One region of the Streptomyces sp. NPDC039430 genome, then DNA from elsewhere that is predicted to be linked to it. Evidence: predicted binding sites of a transcription regulator. Region 1 holds the regulator's gene; each other region holds the start of a gene.
The links. Region 1 encodes HrcA, which represses chaperone genes, less so after heat shock. Its sites were predicted from a motif close to TTNGCACTCNGNNNNNCNGAGTGCNAA; they were not measured.
Positions count from the first base shown of each region.

Region 2: groL (chaperonin GroEL) is a predicted target of HrcA. The motif match lies at 1,453-1,479, and genes of this name have one in related genera.
Region 3: groES (co-chaperone GroES) is a predicted target of HrcA. The motif match lies at 1,753-1,779, and genes of this name have one in related genera.

Region 1 is NZ_JBVKAK010000001.1:667,165-670,436, forward strand. It holds gene dnaJ (molecular chaperone DnaJ) at 1-1,049, opposite strand, end outside; gene hrcA (heat-inducible transcriptional repressor HrcA) at 1,050-2,066, opposite strand; gene ACZ7LS_RS02890 (MBL fold metallo-hydrolase) at 2,241-2,969, shown strand; gene ACZ7LS_RS02895 (DUF3097 domain-containing protein) at 3,004-3,272, shown strand, end outside.
Region 2 is NZ_JBVKAK010000010.1:192,707-195,978, reverse strand. It holds gene groL (chaperonin GroEL) at 1-1,323, opposite strand, end outside; gene ACZ7LS_RS25340 (cold-shock protein) at 1,687-1,890, opposite strand; gene ACZ7LS_RS25335 (ubiquitin-like small modifier protein 1) at 2,272-2,547, opposite strand; gene thrC (threonine synthase) at 2,600-3,272, opposite strand, start outside.
Region 3 is NZ_JBVKAK010000002.1:116,943-120,214, reverse strand. It holds gene groL (chaperonin GroEL) at 1-1,205, opposite strand, end outside; gene groES (co-chaperone GroES) at 1,298-1,606, opposite strand; gene ACZ7LS_RS05540 (hypothetical protein) at 1,809-2,309, opposite strand; gene ACZ7LS_RS05535 (polysaccharide deacetylase family protein) at 2,306-3,272, opposite strand, start outside.

The DNA of each region.
Region 1 (3,272 bases):
AGCTTCGCCAGCTCCCGCAGCAGGCGCTCCTGCTCCGGATCCAGCTTCGACGGGGTCATCACCTCGACGTGCACGATCAGATCGCCCCGGCCGCCGCCCCGCAGATGCGTGATGCCCCGGCCGTGCAGCGGGATCGACTGGCCCGACTGCGTGCCAGGACGTACGTCGATCTCCTCCAGGCCGTCCAGCGTCTCCAGCGGGCACTTCGTGCCCAGCGACGCCGCGGTCATCGGGATGGTGACCGTGCAGTGCAGATCGTCGCCGCGCCGCTGGAACACCGCGTGCGGCAGCTCATGGATCTCGACGTACAGATCACCGGCGGGTCCGCCGCCGGGCCCGACCTCGCCCTCGCCCGCGAGCTGGATGCGCGTGCCGTTGTCGACCCCGGCCGGGATCTTGACGGTGAGCGTACGGCGGGACCGGATCCGGCCGTCGCCCGCGCACTCGGGGCACGGCGTCGGCACGACCGTACCGAAGCCCTGGCACTGCGGGCACGGCCGCGAGGTCATGACCTGGCCCAGGAAGGACCGGGTGACCTGCGAGACCTCACCGCGGCCGCGGCACATGTCACAGGTCTGCGCCGAGGTGCCGGGCGCCGCGCCCTCGCCGGAACAGGTCGTACAGACCACGGCCGTGTCGACCTGGATGTCCTTGGTCGTACCGAAGGCCGACTCGTTGAGGTCGATCTCCAGCCGGATCATCGCGTCCTGGCCGCGCCGCGTCCGCGACCGCGGGCCGCGTTGCGAGGCCGTGCCGAAGAACGCGTCCATGATGTCGGAGAAGTTGCCGAAGCCACCGGCTCCGAATCCGCCCGCGCCCCCGCCCCCGCTCTGCGAGAGGGGGTCGCCGCCGAGGTCGTAGACCTGCTTCTTCTGCGGGTCCGACAACACCTCGTAGGCGGCGTTGATCTCCTTGAAGCGCTCTTGCGTCTTGGGATCGGGATTGACATCCGGATGCAGCTCGCGGGCGAGTCTGCGGAATGCCTTCTTGATCTCGTCCTGAGATGCGTCGCGGCGCACGCCGAGTACGGCGTAGTAGTCCGTGGCCACTTACGACTCCGCCAGGATCTGTCCGACGTAACGTGCCACTGCGCGTACCGCTCCCATCGTTCCGGGGTAGTCCATGCGGGTCGGTCCGACCACGCCGAGTTTGGCGACTGCCTCGTCGCCCGAACCGTAGCCGACCGCGACGACGGACGTGGAGTTGAGTCCTTCATGGGCGTTCTCGTGCCCGATACGTACGGTCATGCCCGGGTCCTTGGCCTCGCCGAGCAACTTGAGGAGCACCACATGCTCCTCCAGCGCCTCCAGCACCGGCCGGATGGTCAACGGGAAATCGTGTCCGAAGCGGGTGATGTTGGCGGTACCGCCGATCATCAGCCGCTCCTCGGTCTCCTCGACCAGGGTTTCGAGCAGGGTCGCGAGCACCGTGGTGACGGTCCCCCGGTCCTCCTGCTCGAAGGAATCGGGCAGGTCCTGCACCAGCTGCGGGACGTCCGCGAAGCGGCGCCCGACCACCCGGCTGTTGAGCCGGGCCCTCAGGTCCGCGAGCGCGGTCTCGCCGAACGGCGCGGGACAGTCGATCATGCGCTGCTCGACCCGTCCGGTGTCCGTGATCAGGACGAGCATCAGCCGGGCGGGCGCCAGCGCCAGCAGCTCCACGTGCCGCACCGTCGAGCGGGTCAGCGAGGGGTACTGGACGACGGCGACCTGGCGGGTGAGCTGCGCCAGCAGCCGTACCGTACGGCCCACGACATCGTCGAGGTCGACGGCTCCGTCCAGGAAGTTCTGGATGGCGCGGCGCTCCGGCGAGGACAGGGGTTTGACCCCCGCCAGCTTGTCGACGAAGAGCCGGTATCCCTTGTCCGTCGGGATGCGGCCCGCGCTGGTGTGCGGCTGGGCGATGAAGCCCTCGTCCTCCAGCACCGCCATGTCGTTGCGGACGGTCGCCGGGGAGACACCGAGCTTGTGCCGCTCGGTGAGCGCCTTGGAGCCGACGGGCTCTTCCGTCCCGACATAGTCCTGGACGATGGCGCGCAGCACCTCCAGCCTGCGTTCGCTGAGCATCGCGCACACCTCCAGCTCTCGTCCGTCGTTCCGGCTTTGGCACTCGCTCTGGAGGAGTGCCAGCACTCCCCCAGCCAGTGTACGGCCGTGGGGTACACCGCTAGCAAGGGCAGCCGACCACGCTACCCCGGCATCGCGCTGGTCGTTGCCGATAGCGTCCCGTAGCGTCCCGGTATGAACGTGCCCACGAACATCCCCTGGGAAGAGTCCGGATGGGAACGGCTTGCCCCGGGGGCGGGGCGGCTGCGGCTGCCGGGGTGGGACGCGACGACCGGCCTGGTCGTCGGCGCCGACGCGGCACTGCTGTACGACACCGGTTCCACGCTCCGCGAGGGCGCCGGCATCCGGGCCCGGGTGCCACTGGGCGGCCGGCGTGTGACCCATGTCGCTCTGAGCCACCCGCACTTCGACCATGTGCTCGGGACGGCCGCGTTCGCCGGGACCGAGGTGTACGGGGCCGTGGGCATGGCGGAGCTGCTGACCGGGGACACGACGGGCCTGTACGAGGACGCCGTACGCCACGGGGTCGCCGCCGGGGAGGCCGCCGAGGCGGTCGGTCTCCTGGTGGTGCCCCGGCACGCGGTCTCCGGGGACGTGGCGCTGGACCTGGGCGGCGTCAGGGTCCTGCTCGTGAACGCCGGGCCCGGTCACACCGCCCACGATCTCGCGATGCTGGTGCCCGGCTCCCCTCCGGTGGTCTTCTGCGGCGACCTGGTGGAGGAGTCCGGCGAGCCGCAGGCGGGCCCCGACGCGCTCCCCGGACGCTGGCCGGCGGCCCTGGACCGGCTGCTGGCGCTGGGCGGCGAGGACGCGCGGTATGTGCCGGGGCACGGGGCGGTGGTGGACGCGGCGTTCGTACGGGCACAGCGGGACGCGCTGGCCGCGCGTGCCGGGGAGTCGTAGCGCCTGTGCCGCGCCCCGGCCTATCGTCTTGCGAATGCGCAGCTACAGCCCTGATCTGACGCCCCCGTGGAAGAAGTCCGCGCCCGCGCCCGAGGTGCCCGCCGAGCCGGACCTGGTGGTCGAGGAGGTGTCGACGGGCTTCTGCGGCGCGGTGATCCGCTGCGAGAAGACCGCCGAGGGTCCGACGGTCACCCTGGAGGACCGCTTCGGCAAGCACCGGGTCTTCCCGCTGCTGCCCGCCGGCTTCCTCCTGGAGGGCAGGCCGGTCACTCTGGTCCGCCCGTCGACGGCGGCCCCGTCCCG
Region 2 (3,272 bases), on a different contig from region 1:
CTTGACGGCCTGCGCGCCGGTCGCCTCGTCGCCCGTCAGCTCAAGCTTCTCGAAGACCGAGGAAGCCTGGAGCAGAGCCACGCCACCACCGGCGACGATGCCCTCCTCGACGGCGGCCTTGGCGTTGCGCACCGCGTCCTCGATGCGGTGCTTGCGCTCCTTGAGCTCGACCTCGGTCGCGGCGCCGGCCTTGATGACGGCCACGCCGCCGGCCAGCTTCGCGAGGCGCTCCTGGAGCTTCTCGCGGTCGTAGTCCGAGTCGCTGTTCTCGATCTCGGCACGGATCTGGTTGACCCGGCCGGCGACCTGGTCGCTGTCACCGGCACCGTCGACGATGGTGGTCTCGTCCTTGGTGATGACGACCTTGCGGGCGCGGCCCAGCAGGTCCAGGCCGGCGTTCTCCAGCTTGAGGCCGACCTCCTCGGAGATGACCGTGCCGCCGGTGAGGATGGCGATGTCGTTGAGCATGGCCTTGCGGCGGTCACCGAAGCCCGGGGCCTTGACGGCGACGGACTTGAAGGTGCCACGGATCTTGTTGACGACCAGGGTCGACAGCGCCTCGCCCTCGACGTCCTCCGCGATGATCAGCAGGGGCTTGCCCGACTGCATGACCTTCTCCAGCAGCGGAAGGAGGTCCTTCACGTTGCCGATCTTGGAGTTGACGATCAGGAGGTACGGGTCGTCCAGGGACGCCTCCATACGCTCCATGTCGGTGGCGAAGTACGCCGAGATGTAGCCCTTGTCGAAGCGCATGCCCTCGGTGAGCTCAAGCTCAAGACCGAAGGTCTGCGACTCCTCGACGGTGATGACGCCTTCCTTGCCGACCTTGTCCATGGCCTCGGCGATCAGCTCGCCGATCTGGGTGTCAGCGGCGGAGATGGAGGCGGTCGAAGCGATCTGCTCCTTGGTCTCCACGTCCTTGGCCTGCTCCAGCAGGGCACCGGAGACGGCCTCGACGGCCTTCTCGATACCGCGCTTGAGGGCCATCGGGTTGGCGCCGGCGGCCACGTTGCGCAGGCCCTCGCGGACCAGCGCCTGGGCGAGCACCGTGGCGGTGGTCGTACCGTCACCGGCGACGTCGTCCGTCTTCTTGGCGACTTCCTTGACCAGCTCGGCGCCGATCTTCTCGTACGGGTCCTCGAGCTCGATCTCCTTGGCGATGGACACACCATCGTTGGTGATCGTGGGGGCGCCCCACTTCTTCTCGAGGACGACGTTCCGGCCCTTGGGGCCAAGGGTGACCTTGACGGCGTCGGCGAGCTGGTTCATCCCGCGCTCGAGACCGCGCCGTGCCTCCTCGTCGAACGCGATGATCTTGGCCATGTGAAGTGGTCCTCCCGGACATGGGGTGGATTGCTCCGGACCGTGGCTGGCGCCCGCGACGGACGGCCTGAGAGCCGTGCGGTTCCTTGCCCCACCGGCTCTTCGGGCCTCACCGACCCGGTCCTTAAGTTGTCACTCTCACTTGCAGAGTGCTAACGCCAATGATTAGCACTCGACCCCCGAGAGTGCAAGCTCCCATGGTCTCCGCCACCCGGTGCCCGCGCCGCTCCAGGACATGGGAAGCCGCCCCGGAGGAGCGGGGACACCGGGAACGCCCGAAGGGTCCGCATCCCCTGTTCGGGATGCGGACCCTTCGGCGTGAGTACGTGTACGTCAGTGCGTCGGTGGCCGATCGCGCCGGGATCAGACGGCGAGCTTGACCATGTCCGCCTGCGGACCCTTCTGGCCCTGCGAGATCTCGAACTCCACTCGCTGACCTTCTTCAAGGGTGCGGTAACCGTCCATCTGGATCGCGCTGTAGTGGACGAATACATCCGCACCACCGTCTACCGCGATGAAGCCGTAGCCCTTCTCCGCGTTGAACCACTTGACGGTGCCCTGAGCCATGCCTAACTCCCCTATTACTGGCCCTTGCACGGGGCCACACTTCGCGCCGGAACGCGTCGACCGCGGCTGAATGTATCTGCCCAACTGCCCTCTGCAACAGGTCAATCGGACGAGAATTCTGGGCATGGCCGAACACACATAGAGATGAATTCCCAGCGTTCCAGGGCAAGTCGGGCCGGGCAAAGCGCACCTACGGCGCATACGGCACTCCGACATCGGCCTCATGTTGTCGCGTTCTCGCATGCCTTCGGCAGCGGCGACAGCGGGGCGTTCCCCTACTCTACCGCGCTCAACCATGTAGAACGGCCCCCTCCGCTTCTCTTACGGAGGGGGCCGTTCCAGTCACAGAGCGGAGAAAAGACGCGCGGCGGTGACCTGGCGTCAGCCTCCGGCGACGGCGGGGATGATCGAGACGCCGGCGCCCGCCGGGGTGGCGGTCTCCAGGCCCTGCTCGAAGCGGACGTCGTCGTCGTTCACGTACACGTTCACGAAGCGGCGCAGCTTGCCCTGGTCGTCCAGGACGCGGCCGGCGATGCCCGGGTGGTTGGCCTCCAGGGACTGGATGACCTCGGAGAGGGTCGCCCCCTCGGCGGCGACCTCGGCCTTGCCGCCGGTGTACGTACGGAGAATGGTGGGGATGCGGACGTTGACGCTCATGGTGGTGTTCTGCCTTCCGTCTTCCGAAACGTCGGAAACGTCGTGGTGGTCGTCAGCTGCCGGCCAGGCCGGCGTCGCGGAACGCGTCCAGGCTCGGGCGGATGGTCGCGGTCGGGCCGGTCGTCGGGGCGACGGCGTCGAGCGTCTTGAGGCCGTCGCCGGTGTTCAGGACGACGGTGGTGAGCGCCGGGTCGAGGACACCGGCCTCGATCAGCTTCTTCGTCACGCCGACGGTCACACCCCCGGCCGTCTCCGCGAAGATGCCCTCGGTGCGCGCCAGCAGCTTGATCGCGTCGACGATCTGCTCGTCGGTGACGTCCTCGACGGCGCCGCCGGTGCGGCGCGCGATGTCCAGGACGTAGGGGCCGTCGGCCGGGTTGCCGATCGCCAGGGACTTGGCGATGGTGTCCGGCTTCTGCGGCCGTACGACGTCGTGTCCGGCCTTGAAGGCGGTGGACACCGGCGAGCAGCCCTCGGCCTGGGCGCCGAAGATCTTGTACGGCTTGTCCTCGACGAGGCCGAGCTTGATCAGCTCCTGGAGACCCTTGTCGATCTTGGTGAGCTGTGAGCCCGAGGCGATCGGGACGACGATCTGGTCGGGCAGCCGCCAGCCGAGCTGCTCGCAGATCTCGTACGCGAGCGTCTTGGAGCCCTCGCCGTAGTACGGGCGCAGGTTGACGTTGACGAAGCCCCAGCCCTCGCCGAGCGGGTCGCCGATCAGCTCG
Region 3 (3,272 bases), on a different contig from region 1:
GCGGAGATGGCGTCCTCCAGACGGTGCTTCTTCTCCTTCAGCTCCACCTCGGTGGCGGCGCCGACCTTGATCACGCACACGCCGCCGGCCAGCTTCGCGAGGCGCTCCTGGAGCTTCTCGCGGTCCCAGTCGGAGTCCGTGGACTCGATCTCGGCCTTGATCTGGTTGACGCGCCCGGCGACGTCGGCGGAGTTGCCGCCACCGTCGACGATGGTCGTGTCGTCCTTGGAGATGGTGACGCGGCGGGCGGAGCCCAGCACGTCCAGACCGGCCTGGTCGAGCTTGAGGCCGACCTCCTCGGCGATGACGGTCGCACCGGTGAGGGTGGCGATGTCGCCGAGCATGGCCTTGCGGCGGTCACCGAAGCCGGGGGCCTTCACCGCGACGGCGTTGAACGTGCCGCGGATCTTGTTGACGACGAGGGTGGAGAGCGCCTCGCCCTCGACATCCTCGGCGATGATCAGCAGCGGCTTGGAGCCACCCGCCTGGATGACCTTCTCCAGCAGCGGCAGCAGGTCCTGGATGCTGGCGATCTTGCCCTGGTGGACGAGGATGTACGGGTCGTCGAGGACGGCCTCCATACGCTCCTGGTCGGTCACCATGTACGGGGACAGGTAGCCCTTGTCGAAGGCCATGCCCTCGGTGAAGTCCAGCTCAAGACCGAAGGTGTTGGACTCCTCGACGGTGATGACACCGTCCTTGCCGACCTTGTCCATCGCCTCGGCGATCAGCTCGCCGACCTGCTCGTCCTGGGCGGAGAGCGCGGCGACGGCGGCGATGTCGGACTTGTCGTCGATCGGGCGGGCGGTCGCGAGGAGCTCCTCGGACACGGCCTTGACCGCGGCGTCGATGCCCTTCTTCAGGGCGGCCGGGGAAGCGCCCGCGGCGACGTTGCGCAGGCCCTCGCGGACCAGCGCCTGGGCCAGCACGGTGGCGGTGGTGGTGCCGTCACCCGCGATGTCGTTGGTCTTGGTCGCCACCTCCTTCACCAGCTGGGCGCCGAGGTTCTCGTACGGGTCGTCGATCTCGACCTCGCGGGCGATCGTGACACCGTCGTTGGTGATGGTCGGGGCGCCGAACTTCTTGTCGATGACGACATTGCGGCCCTTGGGGCCGATCGTCACCTTCACCGTGTCGGCAAGCTTGTTGACGCCGCGCTCAAGGGCGCGACGGGCGTCCTCGTCGAACTTCAGGATCTTCGCCATGGGAGCTTCTCTGTCCTCTCAATGAACTGCGCCCCTGTCCGCCCGGCAATCGCAGGGGGGCCAGGGGCGCAGTCCAAAAGCAATTAGGTGAATTACTTCTCGATGATCGCGAGTACGTCGCGAGCCGAGAGGACGAGGTATTCCTCGCCGCTGTACTTCACTTCGGTGCCGCCGTACTTGCTGTACAGAACGACGTCGCCGACGGAGACGTCGAGCGGAAGCCGCTCGCCGTTCTCGAATCGGCCCGGGCCCACGGCCAGGACGACGCCCTCCTGGGGCTTCTCCTTGGCGGTGTCCGGGATAACCAGGCCAGAGGCCGTGGTCTGCTCGGCGTCGAGCGGCTGGACCACAATGCGGTCCTCGAGCGGCTTGATGGCAACCTTGGTGCTGGCGGTCGTCACGATCCGACCTCCCCCTTCGGAGATCTCACGGGGTTAACTGTCTGAGGGTGGCGACCAGATAGATCCGTCGTCGCGGGTGCCGGACCTGCCAGTCGCGCTTTGGCACTCTCCAGTGGGGAGTGCCAGACCAGAGACTATGACTGCGATTAGCACTCGGTCAAGCGGAGTGCCAATGAGCGCGGTCGTGGCGGATCTTTCCCTCCTACGGAAACGCGGCTCCGGGAGCCGGGGTTCCGTACGAGCCGGGCAGGACCGAGGGGCAGTGCCGCAGCGGTGGCGAGGGCGGCGAGGGCGTGGAAAGCAGCGGGGACGGCGGCGCGAGCGGGTGCGCCAGCGGCGGTGCGGGCGAGGGCGCGGGTGACATCTCGTGCAGTCCGCAGACGGGGCGTACGGGAGCGTCCGGCGCGGACGGGTCCATGGACGGATCCGCGGACGGCGACACAGACGCGTCCACGGACGGGTCCGTGGACGCGTTGGTGGACGGGTTCGTGGACGGGGACATCGATCCCGGGCCAGGACCCGGCAGCGGCACGGGCACCCGGGACGGGTCCGAGTGGTGCGGGCTCACCCCCTGCGCCGCCTTGCGGCCGAGCCGTTCGATCGGGTCCATCGGGTCCATCACGTCGGCCGACTGCGCGCAGCCGGCCGCGAGGAGCGCACCGGCGGCCAGCACCCCGGCCAGCAGCCGGTGCGCGGGCCTCATACGTAGTCCTCCAGCTTGCCGACGGCGTAACCCTTGTCCGTGACGACCTTCATCACATGGCGGATCATGTCGGGCATGGTGCCCTTCCACTCGTCCCGCCCGCGGAAGTGGGTCAGGATGATGTCGCCGGGGTGCATGTCCCGGTCCCACTCGCGCCACTCCATGTGGTCGGGGTACGCCTCGGACGCCCAGATCGGCGCGGCCTTGATCCCGCACTCCTTGGCGGCGCGCAGCGTGTCGGCGTTGTAGTTGCCGTACGGCGGCCGGAAGAGCGTGGGCCGCTTCCCGTAGTTCTTCTCCAGCAGGTCCTGCTGGCCGCAGATCTCGTGCTTCTGCTCCTCGTACGACAGACCGGGCATGTACGGGTGGTTGAGGGTGTGATTCTGGATGGCGACCCCGCGGTCCCGCATCTGCCTGAAGTAGCCGTAGTTGTCATTGATGACGTAATCGCTGAGGAAAGCGGTGTACGGGATCTTCAGCTCGCTCATCATCCGCAGCAGCTCGGGGTCCTTCTCCGAGCCGTCGTCCATCGTCAGGAAGACGACCTTCTTGCCGTCGACCGGGACGGTGGTGAACAGCGGCGGCAGGTCCTCGCCGCCTTCGACCTCGAAGCCCTCGCGCGTGCTGATATCCGGCTTGACGGCGGGCGGCCGGGGCGCGGGCAGGGGGGTGCTCGCGAGCCCCCACTTCTTCGCCGCGACCGCGCGTGCGGCCTGGGTGCGGCGTACGTTCTCGGGCGCGTAGAGCGCGTCCAGTTCGGCGGCTTTCAGCTCGTGCGGCGCCCCGGCGGCGGCCTGGCCCGGCTTCCCGGCGGCGGACGCGCCGTGTGCGGACTTCACCGGTTCACCGGATCCGGCGGCGCATCCCGAGCCGAGGGCGGCGACCAGCAGTGTGACCAGGACCGTACGGCCGCGCCATCGTCCGCATCCCGGTGCACGGTATGCGGCTTGCATGATCGTTTCT